DNA from 2 places in the Candidatus Symbiopectobacterium sp. NZEC127 genome. Region 2 is predicted to be linked to the other one. Evidence: predicted binding sites of a transcription regulator. Region 2 holds the regulator's gene; the other holds the start of a gene.

Region 1 (10,207 bases), 920 kb from region 2:
CAGATTCATGGCCTGCGCCACACGGCGGAATTCTGGTGTGCTGGGCAAGTCCGGCTGAGTGAGGTATTCACGGCGGGTGATCGCCAGCGACTGTTTCACCATGTAGTTCAACGGGCGCAACTGGCGGCGCAGCAACAACGCGCCAATCAATAAACCGAGCGCAGCGCAGCCCAATAGCCAGATGGCTCCTGCGGAGGTGCTTTGCCACAGACGGGTAACGGCGAACATCGGGTGGCTGACCACTTCCACTTTTGCCGCCTGCTCCCACCCGCGCATCACCATGGCCTCACCGCTGCCCGGTGTCAGATTAACCAGCCGCACAAACCAGGCGGGAACATTGGGAATTTCAGGCGAGGCGATGCGTTCCAGCGTGACGTCACCGGTTTTAATATCACGCACCCGAATGCTGGAAAAATAGCCGCTATCGAAAATCGAGCTGACCATTAATTCCACCATGGCCGGATCGTCGATATTGGGCGTTAACGACAATCCAAGTGCGGTGGCGGCATCCTGCGCGTGGGATTGCAATTGGTTATTCGACTGCTCGCGTGAATTTTCCAGGCTGACAAAAAAGCTGCCACTAAAAATCACCAGTACGAATAAGCAGATGGCTATCAAAAGTTGTTTGTACAGAGACATAGCCTAATCCTACTCTTCAAGAGAAAAACCTTCGGCCCGCATTTTGGTCAATAAATCTTGCCAACGTGAAAGCCGCTTACTGTCGCCGACCCGTTTATTGCTGCCATCACTGCCGGGCAGCCATAGTCCCTCTGCGTTAAAGGAATAAACGGGGATGAGGTCGGTACGCTGCGTTGCGGGTAATATTTTATCCGTTAGATTATCCAACACCAGCGGAATAGAGGTCGGAGTGGGATAATACGCAACGATCATATGTGCCTGATTAAGGCGTAATGCTTTAACGTAGGTAATTCGTAACTTCTCATTCGGAATACCGAGCCTGCGTAGCGTAAAATATTTTGCAATAGAATAATCTTCGCAGTCAGCCATTCCTTTGCGCAGCGCTTCAATGGGCGTTGCCCAATAATCTTCCTGCTGCCAGATGACACGATCGTCACGAAATAGCAGCCGTTCATTAAAAAAACGGTTTACCGATTCCAATAGTTTTTTTTCATCGCTGCCGGGCAATGAACCTAATAATGCCTGCCACTCATTAATTCGCTTACGCGCTTCCGGTGTTGCAGGGCCGTAAAGTTGTTCCGTGCGCTGATTAATGGTGACGAAATCCCAATCCGCGCGCAGCGTTGCCGTCAGCAGTAACAGACTGCTGAACAGCACAAGCAGAACCCCTTTATTACGCCATGTCGTTATCCAGCGGCTATTCACCGGTGTTTCTCTTCGCTATTGATTGAACCAGAGTAAGCCTCTCATCCTCGTTGCGGTGTGCTGGCCTTGTTGCGTGAAAATACGCCATGCCGCCCTGTTGAACACAAGGCAGACATGCACACCTTCCTGGCGTGAAGATAGAATAGGCGCTGAGGGCGGAAACACTGTCGATACAGACGAGTTATCGTTAGCTATTATGGCAGAATAACCTACTTTTATGGCTGGGTCAGCAGCGCACACCGTGTGTCAGGGAGAAAAACATGAATTTAGCCACCTTGGTATCAGAAACCCGTAATCCGGCAACGATGGAACTGGACAGCCAAACCACGCTTGCAATGATGACGCTGTTCAATCAGGAAGACCGTAAAGTGCCCGAGGCGATAAGCCTGGTGCTGCCGGAGATTGCGCGCGCGGTGGATATGGCGGCTGCCAGAATGAAAGCGGGCGGGCGACTGATCTATCTCGGGGCGGGTACCAGTGGGCGCTTGGGGGTTCTTGATGCGTCTGAATGCCCGCCGACCTTTGGTGTGCCCCACGGGCTGGTTATCGGGTTGATAGCCGGTGGACCCGGCGCGCTGTTGAAGGCGGTTGAAGGTGCAGAGGACGATCCTTCCCTCGGTGAGGGCGATCTGGTGGCGCTGTCGCTGACGCCACAAGACACCGTGGTGGGGCTGGCGGCGTCGGGCCGCACCCCTTATGTGATTGGTGCGTTGAAATATGCACGCAGCCAGGGTTGTGGTACGGTCGCCATCTCTTGCAACCCCGCATCCCCGATTGCGGCGCTGGCCGAGGTGGCGATTTCACCGGTAGTCGGACCGGAAGCGCTGACCGGTTCGACACGCCTCAAATCCGGTACGGCACAAAAGCTGGTGCTCAACATGCTCTCCACGGGCGTGATGGTTAAGCTGGGAAAGGTGTACCAAAATCTGATGGTCGATGTAAAAGCGACCAATGAGAAACTGGTGGATCGCGCTTGTCGTATCGTGATGGAAGCCACGGGTGCCGCACGTGATGAGGCGCAGCGAGCGTTACAAGAAACCGGCTATGCGGCCAAACCCGCTATACTGATGATCCTCAGCGGTATCAGCGCGGCAGAGGCCGAGCAGCGGTTGGCAATACACCACGGTTATCTGCGCGATGCGCTGTTGCCTTAAAAATAAGGAAATGGGCACCGTACGTGCTCGTTTTTTCCCGTAACGTAGTGATTACCCTGGCAAGAGGAAAATGGTTTGGGTGAACAATCACCGACACGTATCGTGTTTTTTGATTTGGACGGCACCTTGCATCGCCAAGACATGTTTGGCTGTTATTTGCGTTACTTGCTTAAACGCCTGCCGTTAAATTTACTGCTGGTTATTCCGGTGCTGCCGGTGGCCGGGCTGGTATTGCTGGCACGCGGCAGGGCGGCGCGCTGGCCAATGAGCGCTCTGCTTTGGGCCATTACCTTTGGTCGGCGTGAGGCGCATTTACGGGCGCTAGAGCAGGGGTTTGTTGCCCGTTTTCGTCGCTGGGTGACGCCCTTTCCGTTGGTGCAGCAGCGCTTGACCGAGTATCTCGCCGCTTCGGATGCACAAGTGTGGCTGGTAACCGGTTCGCCGCAGCGTCTGGTCGAGCAGGTTTACCATGACGCCGCGTTTCTGCCCGGCGTCAAACTGATGGGCAGCCAGATGGTACGGGGCTATGGCGGTTGGGTATTGCCGCTGCGTTGTCTGGGACGGGAGAAGGTGGTGCAGATGGAAAAACAGCTTGGTGCGCCACTTCAATTGCACAGCGGGTATAGCGACAGCAAGCAAGATAATCCGCTGCTGTTTTTTTGCGAACACCGCTGGCGCGTGACGCGTGCCGGGACGTTGCAACAGCTGGAGTAACGGCATCGGCCAGGCAATAAGCACTCTGCTTTTTCTTTACACCCTGTATAATGCGCGCGACCAAAAATGCGCGATAAATACCCGGGAGGCACCATGAACGACACCCTTGATGGCGGTGACACGCCTGATGAATATTGGATGCGTCATGCACTGACACTGGCCCAACGGGCGCAGGAGGAGGGGGAGGTGCCCGTCGGTGCGGTGCTGGTTCTGGATAATAACGTGATTGGTGAGGGCTGGAATCGCCCCATCGGTCATCACGATCCGACCGCGCACGCCGAAATCATGGCGTTGCGTCAGGGCGGAAAAGTGTTGCAGAACTACCGTTTAATCAACGCGACGCTGTATGTGACGCTTGAACCTTGCGTGATGTGCGCAGGGGCAATGGTGCACAGCCGTATTGGCCGACTGGTGTATGGTGCCAACGATGAAAAAACCGGGGCAGCAGGGTCGTTGGTCGATATCTTGCGCCATCCCGGTATGAATCATCAGATAGCGATCACGTCTGGCCTACTGGCTGCCGAATGCGCCCAAACCCTCAGCGATTTTTTCCGAATACGCCGCGCACAGCATAAAGCGCTGCGCGCGCAAGAAAAAGCCGCCAAGTGTGACGGTGCTACCTGATCGGTTATTTGCCGAGTTTTTCTGGCGGTACGGCAGGGTAAGCGCTTGCTAACAGTTCCTGCTGCTGGGTTTTATTGGCTTTCTCGGTCAGATACCCCTCCAGACTCAGCATATAGCGACGGATATTTTCAACGTAGTTATAGGCTTCGTGGCCGCGAGCATAGCCGTAAGTGGTCTGGGCATAATAGCGTTTCTGGCTGAGCATCGGCAGACGCACCTTCACATCCGCCCAGCTATCGGGATTACCCTTCTGTTTTTCCGTCAGTTTGCGCGCATCCAGCAGATGGGCATAGCCCATGTTGTACGAGGCCAGTGCAAACCAAATCTTTTCATCCTCTGGGATGCTTTCCGGCATTTTTTCCATCATGTGCGCCAAATAGCGTGCGCCACCGCTAATGCTCTGTTCCGGATCGAGCCTGTCGGTCACATTCAGGCTCTCTGCGGTGTTGCGCGTCAGCATCATCAGTCCGCGCACGCCGGTCGGCGAGGTCGCCAACGGGTTCCAGTGCGATTCCTGATAAGAGATGGCTGCCAGCAATTTCCAGTCAATATCGCTGGCATATTTGGCAAACAGCGGCTGTAGATCGGGCAAGGTATTATCGATGGCGCTCAGGAAGGTGCGGGTATCGACATAATCAAATTCGCCTACGTGGCCGAGGTATTTCTCTTCCAGACGGGCCAGCGTGCCGTCTTCCACGGTTTGGCTGAAAAAGTCCAACAAGGCGGCGTACAGGCTGTCGTCCTGAGTGCGGCGCATATACCAGGTGACCGGCTCTTCGTCGCTCAGATCGAACGCAACGGAAAGCTGCGGGTGAATGCGCTGCATCAAACCGATGGTGACGGAATCCGCCAGCGTGTAATCCAACGCACCCTGCGCCACCTGTTTGAGCAAATCTTGCGTGCTGAGATCCGAGGCGGCTTCCCAGCTCAATGCCGGATATTTACCGCTTTTCAAATCGCGTAGTGTGGCGATATGGGCTGAGCCCGATGTGACCGCTAATCGACCGCTCAGTTTTTCCAGGTTTTTAGGGCGCGTGGCACCCATACGGTAAACCAACTGCTGCGAAACGGAATAGTAGGTCGGCCCCGCGCGAAAGCGATCCAGTCGCTCATGGTTGTAGATAAGCCCGGCGGCGAGCAGATCGGCATTGTCGTTGTCGAGATCATCGAACAAGGCGTCAAGATTTGGACGCGCCGATACCACCAGCTTCACGCCAAGGTAATCGGCGAATCGTTTAGCCAGTTCATAATCAAGTCCTGAGGGGGTTCCGTTACTGAGGGTATAGGTCAGCGGCGAATTGAGCGTGCTGATACGCAGCTCGCCCCGAGAAAGGATCTGATTGAGCTGTGTATCCTGGCCGCTGCGCCAGGGGATGTTGGGCCAGAGCGCCAACATCAGCAGTAACGTAATAACCCCGATGAAAAAATAATTTAATGTTAAACGCTTCAAATAGTTATCTCTCGGCGGCCGTGTGGCCTTTCTGTCTGTAACGGCAGTTTTTTTGTCTACACTCTCCCAGAGTGGGGGCATTTTGCTTAACAAACCGCCAGTGTGCAACAGTTATCCATCAGGTTAAAGTTTGACCACGTCAAAAATAAGATGTGCAACAAACTCTGCGCAAACGGTTTCGTCGCGCGTCACAATTCTCTATAATGACGCGCGTTTCCCCCCTTGGCTGCGCGACAAAGTAGCGCCCACTGACGTACTGAAACTCAGTACATCGAAGACGAGAGATTTTTTAGATGATGGAAATACTGCGTGGTTCACCTGCCCTATCGGCCTTCCGTGTAAATAAGTTGCTAACGCGCTGCAAAGAGCACTTTTTGCCAATTAGTGATATCTATGCGGAGTACGTTCACTTTGCCGCCGTGCGTGCACCACTGAACAGCGATGAGCAGGTCAAACTGACACGACTGTTAAAATATGGCCCCTCTCTCGCGGAGCATGAGCCAAGTGGGCGCTTACTGTTGATCACACCGCGTCCTGGCACCATTTCTCCCTGGTCTTCCAAAGCTACCGATATTGCGCGCAACTGCGGCCTGGACAAGGTGATTCGTCTGGAGCGCGGATTAGCCTTCTATATTCATGCGCCGACGCTGAGCGATGAACAGTGGCAGCAACTGGGCGCGCTGCTGCATGACCGCATGATGGAAACCGTATTTACTGAGATGGCGCAGGCAGAACAGCTGTTTGCGCAGCATCAACCCGCCCCGTTGAAACGGGTAGACGCTCTGCTTGAAGGGCGTAAGGCGTTGGAACAGGCCAATGTGCGTCTGGGATTGGCGCTGGCGGAAGATGAAATCGACTACCTGTTGGACGCCTTTACCCGTTTGGGACGCAATCCGACCGACATTGAACTCTATATGTTTGCCCAGGCCAACTCTGAGCATTGCCGCCACAAAATTTTTAATGCCGATTGGGTGATTGACGGTGAAACACAGCCCAAATCGCTGTTCAAAATGATCAAGAACACCTTCGAACATACGCCGGAACACGTGCTGTCTGCTTATAAAGATAACGCGGCCGTGATGGAAGGCTCCGAAGCAGGGCGCTTCTTTGCCGATCCGCAAGGGCACTACGCCTACCATCAGGAACCGACACACATTCTGATGAAAGTGGAAACCCACAACCACCCGACGGCCATTTCTCCCTGGCCGGGCGCGGCGACCGGTTCCGGCGGTGAAATTCGCGATGAAGGGGCGACGGGGCGCGGTGCCAAACCCAAAGCGGGTCTGGTCGGGTTCTCAGTCTCCAACCTGCGTATCCCTCACTTCGAACAGCCATGGGAAGAAGATTTCGGTAAGCCGGATCGTATCGTCAGCGCGTTGGACATCATGCTTGATGGCCCGCTGGGCGGCGCGGCCTTTAACAACGAGTTTGGTCGCCCTGCGCTGACCGGTTACTTCCGTACCTATGAAGAGCAGGTGGACAGCCATAACGGCAGCGAACTGCGCGGTTATCACAAGCCGGTGATGCTGGCGGGCGGTATTGGTAACATCCGTGCCGATCACGTGAAAAAAGGCGAAATCACGGTAGGTGCCAAGCTGATTGTGCTGGGTGGCCCCTCCATGAACATCGGCCTGGGCGGCGGTGCGGCCTCTTCTATGGCTTCTGGTCAATCGGACGCCGATCTGGATTTCGCCTCGGTACAGCGCGATAACCCGGAAATGGAACGCCGTTGTCAGGAAGTGATCGATCGCTGCTGGCAACTGGGCGAAGAGAACCCGATCCTGTTTATCCACGACGTGGGGGCGGGCGGTCTGTCCAACGCCATGCCGGAACTGGTGAGTGATGGCGGGCGCGGCGGACGCTTTGAACTGCGCGACATTCTCAACGACGAGCCGGGCATGAGCCCGCTGGAAGTGTGGTGTAACGAATCGCAAGAGCGCTATGTGCTGGCGGTTGCGCCGGAGAAACTGGCGCTGTTTGATGAGCTGTGCCGTCGTGAGCGCGCCCCTTATGCGGTGATTGGCGAAGCCACGGAAGAGCAACATTTAACCCTGAACGATCGCCACTTCAACAATCAGCCGATCGATTTGCCGCTGGATGTGTTGCTGGGCAAAACGCCAAAAATGCTGCGTGACGTTAAGCGCCAGACTACCGAGGGCACCTTGTTGAACCGCGAAGGTATCTTCCTGGCTGAAGCGGTAGAGCGCGTGATGCATCTGCCAGTGGTGGCAGAGAAAACCTTCCTGATCACCATTGGTGACCGTTCCGTTACCGGTATGGTGGCACGCGATCAGATGGTCGGACCGTGGCAGATCCCGGTGGCAAACTGTGCCGTCACCACCGCAAGCCTCGACAGCTACCACGGTGAAGCGATGTCGATTGGCGAACGTGCGCCTGTGGCGTTGCGTAACTTTGGCGCCTCCGCGCGTTTGGCGGTGGGGGAAGCGTTAACCAACATTGCGGCGACCCAGATAGGCGCGTTAACGCGCGTGAAGCTCTCTGCAAACTGGATGTCGGCAGCGGGGCATCCCGGTGAAGACGCCGGACTTTACGAAGCGGTAAAAGCCATCGGCGAAGAACTCTGCCCGGCATTAGGATTGACCATTCCGGTGGGTAAAGACTCCATGTCGATGAAAACCCGCTGGCAAGAGGGCGATCAGGAGCGCAGCGTCACCTCTCCGCTTTCTCTGGTGATCACCGCATTCGCCCGTGTGGAAGATGTGCGTAAAACTGTCACGCCGCAGCTGCGCGCCGATCGTGATAACGTGCTGTTGCTGATCGACCTGGGTGCTGGACACCATACGCTGGGCGCGACAGCGCTGGCACAGGTCTACCGTCAACTGGGCCGCCATACTGCGGATGTACGTAACCCGCAACAGTTGGCTGGCTTCTTTAACGCTATGCAAACGCTGGTGGCGGATGATGCGCTGCTGGCCTACCACGACCGTTCTGATGGTGGTCTGGTGGTGACGCTGGCAGAAATGGCGTTTACCGGTCACTGCGGCATCGAGGTTGATATCGCGGCATTGGGCAACGATCCGCTGGCCTCGCTGTTTACCGAAGAACTGGGTGCAGTAATTCAAGTCTCCGCCGATCGTCTGGCGCACGTTGAACAGGTGCTGGCCGACAATGGTTTGGCGGATATCGTTCACCGTTTGGGCCATGCCGCGCAGGACAATCGCTTTGTGATTACCCATGGCAACGATGTGGTGTATCAGGAGAGCCGCACTACGCTGCGCACCTGGTGGGCGGAAACCACCTGGCAGATGCAGCGCCTGCGTGACAACCCGCACTGTGCCGATCAGGAACATGCTGCGAAGCAGGATGAGACCGATCCGGGCCTGAACGTCTCGCTGACGTTCGATCCTGCGCAGGATATTGCCGCACCCTTTATCGCCAAAGGCGTGCGTCCTAAAGTGGCTGTGCTGCGTGAGCAGGGCGTTAACTCTCACGTTGAAATGGCGGCCGCGTTCCATCGCGCCGGTTTTGACGCCATCGATGTGCATATGAGTGATTTGCTGGCAGGTCGTCGCGATCTGCAAGACATCCAGGCGCTGGTCGCCTGCGGTGGCTTCTCTTACGGCGATGTGCTGGGCGCGGGCGAGGGATGGGCGAAATCCATTCTGTTCAATGCGCGGGTGCGCGATGAGTTTGCTGCCTTCTTCCAACGTCCGCAAACGCTGGCGCTCGGTGTGTGCAACGGTTGCCAGATGATGTCCAATCTGCGCGAACTGATCCCTGGCGCAGACCACTGGCCGCGCTTTGTGCGCAACCTGTCCGATCGCTTTGAAGCGCGCTTTAGCCTGGTTGAAGTCACCAAAAGTCCGTCATTGTTTATGAATGACATGGTGGGATCGCGCATGCCAATCGCGGTTTCTCACGGTGAAGGGCACGTTGAAGTGCGCGATGCCGCCCACTTGGCGGCGCTGGAGCATGAACATCTGGTCGCTCTGCGCTTCGTGAATAACTTTGGGCAGGTAACAGAGAACTATCCGGCGAACCCGAACGGTTCTCCGAACGGCATCACGGCAGTCACCAGCGCCAGTGGACGTGCTACGGTGATGATGCCACACCCGGAACGTGTTTTCCGCACCGTGAGCAACTCCTGGCACCCGGAAACCTGGGGTGAAGACAGCCCGTGGATGCGCATGTTCCGCAACGCGCGTCGTCAGCTTGGTTAAGGAGTAGCCGGGTATTGACGATAAAAGGGGCGATGAGCCCCTTTTTTATTGGGTGGCGAGGCGTTTTTTTCTACAAAACCGACATTTGTCGCGATACAGCGACAAGTGGCATTATTGATGTCTCTATTTGGAGACATTTAATTATATGATTTTATTAGGTTGATATCCCGAGTTGCATAAAGCGTCTTTTTTTGGCGACAGATTTTAGCGATCGGCGACGTAGTATGATGTTAATAAAGGCACGCTATCGCCTTTAAAGCGATATATGTAAATTTAAATTATTATTTATCAATCAATTAAAATCGATATTGCGAACTGGCATGATTAGTGCATAATGTCACGCGTTGCTCATTCACCTCGTTATGATTGCGCTGTTGATGATATTGCTTTGCGCTCATAACACCCCGAATGACGCCACAAGAAAGGGTGCCTATCGTCCACTACACCGATAACAGTCTGCCATGCAGCTTTATCAAACATCGGGCGACACGTTGAGTGAGGCACCGCCTATTCAGTTGCCCGGTTAGCAGAGATGCAACCGGGCAGCGACTGACTCTCTTTTCTCCACGTCTTGATTGATTTCATCACCCGCTTGCGGATGGGAAAAACATTGCGCTTTTATGCCACTTCGTTAGCATCATGACGGATGAATAAACAACGAGATGATTTCCTTGAAACGCTGGCGTCTGTTTCCGCGCTCTCTGCGCCAATTAGTGATTATGGCGTTCCTGCTGGTGCTC
Region 2 (10,207 bases):
CGTCATTGAACTGACGTACAACTGGGGCGTTGATAAATACGATTTGGGTAATGCCTACGGGCACATCGCGCTGGCCGTTGAAGACGTTGCCGCAACCTGCGAACGTATTCGTCAGGCAGGCGAGAAAGTGACGCGCGAGGCCGGTCCGGTCAAGGGTGGAACCACGATTATTGCCTTTATCGAAGATCCCGATGGTTACAAGATTGAGCTGATTGAAAAAGCACAATCCGGAAACGGACTCGGCAACTGATTGTTTCTCGATGCTGTGCGGCGGCCTCTGCCCGCCGCTTTTTCGCTTCATCTCTCCCCTTCTCCGTTACGCGTCGCTGATTCGATTGCCCGCCGCTTCCCCCCGTCAGGGTGCTGAAGGCATCAGGCTTACTGCATTGGCGCCAGGAATTTGCCATAATGCGCGCTGCATTTAGTAAATGACTAAAGAGAACATGGCTGATAAAAATAACCTGAACGCGCTGAGTGGCCGTTTCCGTGGGTTTTACCCGGTTGTTATTGATGTTGAAACCGCGGGGTTCAACGCGAAAACTGACGCACTGCTGGAAATTGCCGCCATCACAATGAAAATGGATGAGGACGGTTGGTTACAGCCCGATGAAACCTTGCATTTTCACGTTGCGCCATTCGAAGGTGCGCTGCTTGATCCCGCCGCGCTGGCGTTTACCGGCATCGATCCTCATAATCCGCTGCGCGGTGCCGTCTCTGAATACGACGCCTTGCATGAGATATTCAAAATGGTGCGTAAAGGTATTAAAGACAGAGGCTGCAATCGCGGGATTATCGTCGCTCACAACGCCAATTTTGATCACAGCTTTTTGATGGCAGCAGCGGAACGTTGCGGGCTCAAACGCAACCCGTTCCACCCGTTTGCCACGTTTGACACCGCCGCGCTGAGCGGATTGGTACTGGGACAAACCGTATTGGCAAAGGCCTGCATGACTGCTGGCATCGCCTTCGACTCCGCGCAGGCTCACTCAGCGCTTTATGACACGCAGCAAACCACGGCGCTATTTTGCGAACTGGTTAATCGTTGGAAGCGGCTGGGCGGTTGGCCATTGCCCGTGGAAGACCAAACGGTCTGAGTTCCCCCATCGGGGTCATACACCGGTTTCATACCAACAGTAAAGGGACCCTTATGCGGGTCCCCTCTTCTACATCAGATAGCGGCAGTATACCGCCAACAGGCACGATTTACTGCGCGCTGTCGCCGTCCTGCGGCTCACGGTATTTGTCTGCGGTTTCTTTGATCAACGGCTGCAATTCACCACGTTGATACATTTCAATGATGATATCGCATCCGCCAATCAGTTCGCCGTCAATCCACAGTTGGGGAAAGGTCGGCCAGTTGGCATATTTTGGCAGCTCAGCACGAATATCCGGGTTTTGCAAAATGTCTACATAGGCGAAGCGTTCACCGCAGGCTGACAGCGCTTGCACGGCCTGCGCGGAGAAACCGCAGCTCGGCAACTTCGGGGAACCCTTCATGTACAGCAGAATCGGGTTTTCTGTAATCTGGCGCTGAATTTTTTCAATCGTTGTCGTCGTCATGCTTTTGCTTCCTCAAACGGTGTTTCTGCGAGCCATTACGCTGCCCTCTTCATGGCGGAGGGATCGCACGGCATCATTATGTAACGGGGTATTATCGCACCATTGTCGCGTATGCGCTTTGTGATCCACGCGATCCCAAAGCACATTTACCGTTGCGTCATTGTAGCGAGAGCGGTCATGACAAAAAAACGCCATTTTTTGTAGGGTCTTTTCCTGTCACCGTTCTCCCCAGGTCCCTCGGTGAAATATGCCGCAATAAATGATGATATTTACAGCGGGAAAACAATTATTAACGTTTTCTCATGATTCTGTTAAGCGAAAAGGTGATTTCCTGCTTTTTTCTCATGGCGTTTTCGTCAATACTGTTCGAATTGAGCGAGTTAAGGATTGTATTCGGTCTCTTTTATCATGCGCGTATTTATTACTCTGATCTTTGTTTTCTTCAGCCATCTGTTTATTAATGTTGCCCAGGCAGCTCCGCACACCAATGCGGAGAAGAAAGCCAGCGCCAGCACCGATGACAAGCACCTGAAAAAAAACCAGACCACCAAAACCACTAAAAAGCCACAAACTCCGCCGGAACCACCGAAGAAAAAGGCAACACCGGAAAAAGCGAAAGCCAAAGCGCAGCCTGAAAAAAAGATCGCTGAGAAAAAGGTAGTTGAGAAAAAAGCCAAAATAGCCCCAAGTACGAAACCGACCAAAACCACGGCCACTAAAAAGATCTCTGGCGACGTTGAAGCCAAGACCGCAGCATCAAAAACCACGTCATCGCGCTACCACAGCGCAACGCCGGCAAAGCTGGTAAAAGGGCTCAAAAAAGGGGCGGAAACGACTACGCAAAAAACGGCGGCGATAAAGCCAGGCGCAAAAAAAGCGGGCAAAGAGCCAGTGCTGAGCGAAGCGCATAAGCGCCGCTACCAGCATGCAAAAATGACGGCAATGAACAAGCTGATGAGCCAGATCGGTAAGCCTTATCAATGGGGCGGTAACTCGCCTTACACCGGTTTCGACTGTAGCGGTCTGGTCTATTATGCCTATAAGGATGTGGTGAAAATTCCTATCCCACGCACCGCCAATGAGATGTATCACCTGCGCGATGCTGCTCCCATCAATAAGGGTGAACTGGAGATTGGCGATCTGGTGTTCTTCCGCATCAACGGCCGTGGCACCGCCGATCATGTCGGGGTTTATCTTGGCAATGGCAAGTTTATTCAGTCACCGCGTACCGGTGCCGATATCAAGATCAGTAAGTTGAGTGAGGACTACTGGCAGGAACACTACATTGGCGCACGTCGCGTGGTGACACCACAAACGATTCGCTAATCGCCCAATCGACGCGTTACGGATAAAATAATAAAGACCAGGTGATGCCTACGCAGCCTAGTCTTTATTTTAATCGCTGTCAGTTCAATACGGCAACAAAGCTAAATACCATGATCATGACTAACGCCCCAACCGTGGTCAGTAATGACATTTTCAAATCAGTATTCATTCTATCTCCTTGAAACACAGAAATGCGTGGAAATTGCCGCCGCATTGGATGCCACATTGCTTTTTGCACGCCAATCGCCGCAGCACAATGACGCCAAGAAGGTATTGTTACACAATTTATAGGGAAAATCTCCGATCCCGGCTGCACTAATTATATCAATTATCCCTTTCACTTTCGCGGCAAATCAGCCAGAATTCGCAGTTTACCGTGCGCTGCGTCGGTGTCCGAACACGTCATCTTCAATGGGATCAATGCATCCCCTTTAGGTACAAAGTACGTCGGCAGTCTCCTTCTGATATCCTGTTTATTCCATCAGAAAGAGAACATTACGCAAAAGCAAACGATTAACAAACTATATACTGCCGTAACAAGTAGGTTCAGGAGTCATTTTTAGATGGCAACGATCAAAGATGTGGCAAAGCGTGCTGGCGTTTCAACTACAACCGTCTCTCACGTCATCAACAAAACACGTTTCGTCGCCGAAGAGACCAAAACGGCCGTGCGGGAAGCCATCAAGGAATTACACTACTCCCCGAGCGCAGTAGCGCGGAGCTTAAAGGTCAACCACACCAAATCCATCGGACTGCTCGCCACCTCAAGCGAAGCACCCTACTTCGCAGAAATCATCGAAGCGGTTGAAAACAGTTGTTATGCCAAAGGCTACACCCTGATTCTGTGCAACTCGCACAATAACCTGGAAAAACAGCGAGCCTATCTTTCCATGCTGGCGCAAAAACGGGTCGATGGCCTGTTGGTGATGTGTGCGGAATATCCGCCCGAACTGTTGGGCATGTTGGCGGATTATCGCAGCATTCCCATGGTGGTGATGGATTGGGGTCAGGCACACAGCGATTTCACCGACACCATTATTGACAACGCTTTTGAAGGCGGATATCTGGCTGGCCGATACCTGATTGAGCGCGGCCACCGCGACATCGGTGCCATTCCCGGTATTCAGGAACGCAACACCGGCAGTGGGCGTTATCTGGGTTTTCTCAAAGCCTTGCACGAAGCGGATATCACGGTACGCGATGAGTGGGTTGTTCAGGGCGATTTTGAACCGGAATCCGGCTATAAAGCCATGCACCAGATTTTGGCGCAGAAACAGCGCCCGACCGCCATTTTCTGCGGCGGCGATATCATGGCGATGGGCGCTATCTGCGCGGCAGATGAGCTAGGGCTACGTGTACCGCAAGATATTTCCGTGATTGGCTACGATAATGTTCGCCATGCGCGTTATTTCACGCCGGCCTTGACCACCATCCACCAGCCCAAAGAGCGTTTGGGTCAATCTGCCTTTACCATGCTGCTCGATCGCATCACCAGCAAGCGCGAAGATGCACAGGTGATTGAGGTTCATCCGACCCTTATTGAGCGGCGTTCCGTGGGTGATGGTCCGTTCCGCGACTATCGCCGTTAATGTTTAAGACGATTTTCTTATAATATATTGATTTTTATATTCTTCATGGCTGCATCAATCAATTTCGACTTGTCCTCTGATTGAAGCAGTCATACACTGTTTTTCATTCGGACAATATCCCTACACTTATCCTTATTACAAAAAGCGCAGAATTGCGTATCAGGATACGTGCCCCTACGTGCTACCACGTACCGGCTTTGACTCTTCATTCCCTCTGGGTATCCAGAGAGTAGACGATGGATGTTATGCCTGCTGCCACTGTGCAACGGGCAAGCATAAACGGCTGCGCACGAATGCAACCGCTTACTCTTTGAACAACGGGTAACTTGCCCGTGATTCGAACACGCTGTGCGCAAACCGCAGCGTTAGGGTTGATGAAAGACTGTCTATGCTGTTCCTTGCGGCGCTGCCTGGCAAGGTTGGGAGAAGTTATGAGTTCATCATATGTAGAGGAACTGGCAGAAAATAACACGTCCTGGTTCCGGATCGTTCAAGCGTTATTGGCTATCGCTGATATCAAAATCAATGGTTCTCGACCGTTTGATATCAGGGTACGCAACCCCGATTTCTACAAGCGCGTTCTGCGTGAAGGCTCACTGGGACTCGGGGAAAGCTATATGGACGGTTGGTGGGAGTGCGATCGTTTAGACTGCTTTTTTCGGCGTCTCTTACGCGCGGGGCTTGAGAAAAAAGCCCCCCATCATCTCAAAGACATTTTGCATATTGTCGCCACGCGTTTGATTAACCTGCAATCGCGCAAGCGTGCCTGGATTGTCGGCGAGGAGCATTACGATCTGGGCAACGATCTGTTTAGCCTGATGCTTGATACGCATATGCAATATTCCTGCGGCTACTGGAAAGAGGCCACGACCCTTGAGCAGGCGCAACAGGCCAAACTGCGCATGATTTGCGAAAAGCTTCAGCTTCAGCCGGGCATGACCCTGTTGGATATTGGCTGCGGTTGGGGCGGACTGGCCGCCTATGCGGCACGCCATTATGGCGTATCGGTTTACGGCGTGACCATTTCGCGTGAGCAGCAAAAACTGGCTCAGGCGCGCTGTCACGATCTTAACGTTACCATTGAATTGCAGGATTATCGTGACCTTAACCGACATTTCGATCGCATCGTGTCTGTCGGCATGTTTGAGCACGTTGGACCGAAAAATTACGATACCTACTTTCGCGTCGTCAGCAAGAACCTCAAACCCGAAGGGCTATTTCTGCTGCATACCATTGGGGCGAATAAAACCGATTCGCAGGTTGATCCCTGGATTAACAAATATATCTTCCCCAACGGTTGTCTGCCCTCCGTACGCCATATTGCCGCGCGCAGTGAACCTTATCTGGTGATGGAAGATTGGCACAACTTTGGGGCCGATTACGACAAGACCCTGATGGCCTGGCACGATCGCTTTGTTGCCGGTTGGCCACAGTTAGCGAACCGTTACTCACTGCGTTTTAATCGTATGTTTCGTTACTACCTGAATGCCTGCGCCGGGGCGTTTCGCGCACGCAATATTCAACTGTGGCAGGTATTGTTTAGCCCTCAGGGGATTGAAGGCGGCGTGCGTGTAGCGCGCTGATAGCGGTCTGCTAACGCCGTACAGATAAGGGTACGGCGTTATGTTATTGCCTGTTCAGGTCAGACTTCAGGCGCTCTGCGCGGCATTCGCCGTTGCGGCCTCTTGTGCCTGACGCTGCGCCAGCACACGTTCAACCGTGTCGATCACGGCCTGCGTTTGCGGATCGATTTCGATATTGATCCGGTTCCCTAACCGTTTCTGCCCGAGGGTGGTGCGTTGCAGCGTTTCGGGGATCAAATGCACGCAGAAACGACTGCGTGTCACCTCACCCACCGTAAGGCTGATGCCATCAATACCGATAAACCCTTTGTGCAGCACATATTTCATCTGCGATTCATCGGCCAATCGGAACCAGATTTGGTGATTGTTTTCTGAGGTCAGAATTTTAACCACTTCGGCCGTGCACATAATGTGCCCGGACATCACATGCCCGCCAATCTCATCGCCATATTTGGCGGCGCGTTCAATATTCACCAGATCCCCCGGCGTGATATCGCCCAGGTTGGTCAGGCGTAGCGTCTCTTTCATTAAATCAAAACTGACCCGATCGCCATCAATTGCCGTCACCGTCAGGCAGCAGCCGTTATTGGCGATCGAGGCACCCGTCACCAGACCGGTCAGTAATTCGGGAGGAAGTTTTACCACATGCGTGCGGAAGTTCGTTTTTTCATCGATGGACACCACCGGCGCGGTGCCTTGAACAATACCGGTAAACATACGCTTGCCTCTTAATAAATCAGTGAAATAACTGAATGCTACTGTGCCAGTCGCCCCTCCCTTCGTTACCGTGGCAAGCCGCGAGGGAAGAAAGACTGACAAATCATCTTGCAGTTTGCCTCATAACGACTGGAAAACCAAACGTATTCCCCCCTTTGTCCCCCGACAAATCCGATAAGACAACAGACCCTCTCTATAGACACAATATCTTACGAAGAAGTTGGTTTACTTATGCCAAGCCGCTACACTAGAACAACGTTCTGTCATCGATCGATTTTCCATCTCAGATGGATGGCTGTGAAAGCCATTTATGCTCATTATCTCGCTTGCGGTTGTTTACTTTCTTTCACCCCAACCCCCTGCTGGAAAAGCAACGCGCCACCTCGCGGTGAGGCCGTATGACAGAGCGCGAGGTGGTATCGACGTCAGTGTCTCGTTTTAACAATTCAAGGAAGGTGTTTGCGTGCAGAAATATTTGTCAGAGGCGCGGAGCCTGTTAACGCTCGCGGTTCCTGTCATTATTGCGCAGGTTTCCCAAACGTCCATGGGTGTCGTGGATACCATTATTGCGGGTGCCTATAGCGCCACCGATATGGCGGCCGTGGCGGTCGGTACCTCCGTGTGGTTGCCGGTCATCCTGTTTGGACATGGTCTATTGATGGCGCTCACGCCGGTGGTGGCCCAGCTCAACGGCTCCGGTCGACGTCCGCGCATCGCCCATCAGGTTCAGCAGGCGTTTATTTTGGCAGCGATCGTTGCGGTTATCACCATGGTGGTGCTGTACAACGGCAAACATGTTATTGCCATGATGCACACCGACTCACCGGAGTTGGCGAATGTTGCCATCGGCTATCTGCACGTGATGCTGCTGGGGGTGCCGGGCTATCTGTTCTATCAGGTGCTGCGCTGCCAATGTGAAGGGCTATCCAAAACCAAGCCGGGCATGGTGATTGGCTTTATTGGCGTGCTGATCAATATTCCGCTGAACTATATCTTTATCTACGGCAAATTTGGCATGCCCGAACTGGGCGGGGTGGGTTGCGGCGTCGCAACAGCATCCACCTACTGGATCATGATGCTGATGATGGCGTTTTACAGTATGCGCGCACATTGGTTGCGTGACATCAAGTGGCAGCGCTGGCAGATTGATTTCTCCGCCATGCGGCGTCTGTTTTCGCTCGGTTTGCCGATTGCGCTGGCCCTGCTGTTTGAAGTATCGCTGTTCGCCATCGTCGCCCTGCTGATCCTGCCGCTCGGCGTGATTGACGTTGCCGGACACCAGATAGCACTGAATTTCAGTTCACTGATGTTCGTGCTGCCATTGTCGATCGGCATCGCCTCGACCATCCGCGTTGGCCATCGACTGGGGGAAGGTTCCGTGGAAGATGCGCGTATTGCGGCCTATACCGGCATTGCGACCGGCGTGATGCTGGCCTGTTGTACCGCCATTTTCACGGCACTGCTGCGTGAACAGATCGCCTTGTTGTATAACAAAAGCCCCGAAGTGGTCGCCATGGCGGCACAGTTGATGCTGTTTGCCGCGATTTATCAGATCTCAGATGCAGTGCAGGCTATCGGCAACGGTGTATTGCGTGGCTATAAAGATACGCGATCCATTTTCTACATCACCTTCGTCTCCTACTGGATACTCGGTTTACCCAGCGGTTATTTGCTGGCAATGACCGATTATTGGGTGCCACGCATGGGGCCCGCCGGTTTCTGGTGCGGTTTTATCATCGGACTCACTGCGGCCGCGATCATGATGGTGCTGCGTATCCGTTATCTGCAACGTCAACCGCCCGGCGATATTCTGGCTCGCGCGGCGCGCTAACTCTGATGTCACCCAGCGCCAAGGGGCAATACGCCATCGGCGCTGGGTGAAAAAAACACAAAGTGAATACAAGCGCAGCAGTCGTGCAGTTCAACCGCATAAATTTTGCATTTGCGTCTTGCCAGCACCCTATTCACTCGCTACTATGCGCCCCGCACGGCAGCACAGAGTATCGTCCGCTGCTTTAGCAACAAGCCTCACAGAATGCGTTCTTAGCTCAGTTGGTTAGAGCACCACCTTGACATGGTGGGGGTCGATGGTTCGAGTCCATTAGAACGCACCATTTCTGGTTTCTCAGCGTTCCATTTCCTACTCTATTTTCACTCTCCTGATAGCCCGATTCTTGCAGAAATGCACGCCATGTTCTTACCGGACATTTATCACCAACAGGTAAAGTAAAGAGGTGGTCTGCGCAGGGATTGTGCTTTACACTGCGCGCTGCAAAAATAGGGCAATAAACGATTACGTAGGCGGTAATGGCGATGAACGGAACGATCACAACCTGGTTTAAAGATAAAGGGTTTGGATTTATCAAAGATGAAAACGGTGATAACCGTTATTTTCATGTGATTAAGGTTGCCAACCCGGATCTGCTTAAAAAAGGCGCGAGCGTCACTTTCGAACCCACCACCAATAATCAGGGTCTATCGGCATATGCCGTGAAAGTTGAACCGGAAAGCAAATACATTTATATCGCAGGCGAACGCATCAAGCTTACCGCCATTAAATCCTTTCTGGTGTTCAGCGAAGAAGTGCCGGCCGATACCCGCATTGATAAAGAGAATACGGTGCTTTCTGTGGGCGCGCTGATGGGAAACATCAGGCCGAAATCAGCCGCTAAATCCAGCGAAGTTCGCTCGATGAAAAAGCTGGCGATTACCACCTTTCAGGGTTCAACGTTAATCTTCACCGAAGATGAGATAGACATAGACGCCACAGTGAAACTGCTCAAGGTGTGAAACCTTTTCGCTGGCCCCGTGTCAGCAGCGAACCGTATTCACTGCGCCCCTGATGGCGTCCTCCAGACCAAACGCCATCGCGATCGGGCTCTGCGCCCGGTTACAGCCTTGACGATTACAGGTATAATCCCACCCATTATTCTTACGGGTTTCGAAACGACGATGACAAAACTCACCTTACAAGAGCAACTGCTGAAAGCGGGATTAGTGTCCAGCAAAAAAGTGGCCAAAGTGCAAAGAACGGCCAAAAAATCACGCGTTCAGGCGCGTGAGGCCCGAGCCGCTGTAGAGGAAAATAAAAAAACACAGCTCGAGCGCGATAAACAGCTAAGCGAGCAACAAAAACAGGCTGTGTTATCTAAAGAGTATAAAGCGCAGGTGAAGCAACTCATTGAAATGAACAAAATCGACATTTCAAAAGGTGATATTAGCTTTAACTTCACGGATAACAATTTAATTAAAAAAGTGGTTGTGGATAAGCTTACCCAAGCCCAGTTGATTAATGGTCGTCTCGCCATCGCTCGCCTGGTTGTTGATAGCAAGGGTGAGAGCCAATACGCGATCATCCCCGCGAGCGTAGCTGAGAAAATTGCGCAGCGGGATGCAAGCAGTATCGTTTTACACAGTGCGCTGAGTCAGGAA

What was found. The regulator PurR, encoded in region 2, represses purine synthesis genes. The targets are predictions, from matches to a motif close to CANGCAAACGTTTGCNTG.
Region 1: the regulator PurR is predicted to act here: its motif matches at 5,452-5,469, upstream of purL (phosphoribosylformylglycinamidine synthase).

The regions. Positions count from the first base shown of each region.
Region 1 covers NZ_JAGFPG010000001.1:2,183,384-2,193,590, reverse strand. The annotation lists gene lapD (cyclic di-GMP receptor LapD) at 1-639, opposite strand, end outside; gene lapG (cysteine protease LapG) at 649-1,296, opposite strand; gene murQ (N-acetylmuramic acid 6-phosphate etherase) at 1,605-2,498, shown strand; gene yfhb (phosphatidylglycerophosphatase C) at 2,574-3,212, shown strand; gene tadA (tRNA adenosine(34) deaminase TadA) at 3,306-3,836, shown strand; gene mltF (membrane-bound lytic murein transglycosylase MltF) at 3,841-5,367, opposite strand; gene purL (phosphoribosylformylglycinamidine synthase) at 5,583-9,467, shown strand; gene J5069_RS10010 (sensor histidine kinase) at 10,130-10,207, shown strand, end outside.
Region 2 covers NZ_JAGFPG010000001.1:1,260,660-1,270,866, forward strand. The annotation lists gene gloA (lactoylglutathione lyase) at 1-250, shown strand, start outside; gene rnt (ribonuclease T) at 444-1,094, shown strand; gene J5069_RS05675 (Grx4 family monothiol glutaredoxin) at 1,204-1,560, opposite strand; gene J5069_RS05680 (C40 family peptidase) at 1,969-2,886, shown strand; gene J5069_RS05685 (YnhF family membrane protein) at 2,966-3,055, opposite strand; gene purR (HTH-type transcriptional repressor PurR) at 3,450-4,475, shown strand; gene cfa (cyclopropane fatty acyl phospholipid synthase) at 4,907-6,058, shown strand; gene J5069_RS05700 (riboflavin synthase subunit alpha) at 6,125-6,775, opposite strand; gene J5069_RS05705 (MATE family efflux transporter) at 7,239-8,606, shown strand; tRNA gene J5069_RS05710 (tRNA-Val) at 8,813-8,889, shown strand; gene J5069_RS05715 (cold shock domain-containing protein) at 9,083-9,565, shown strand; gene J5069_RS05720 (DUF2058 domain-containing protein) at 9,728-10,207, shown strand, end outside.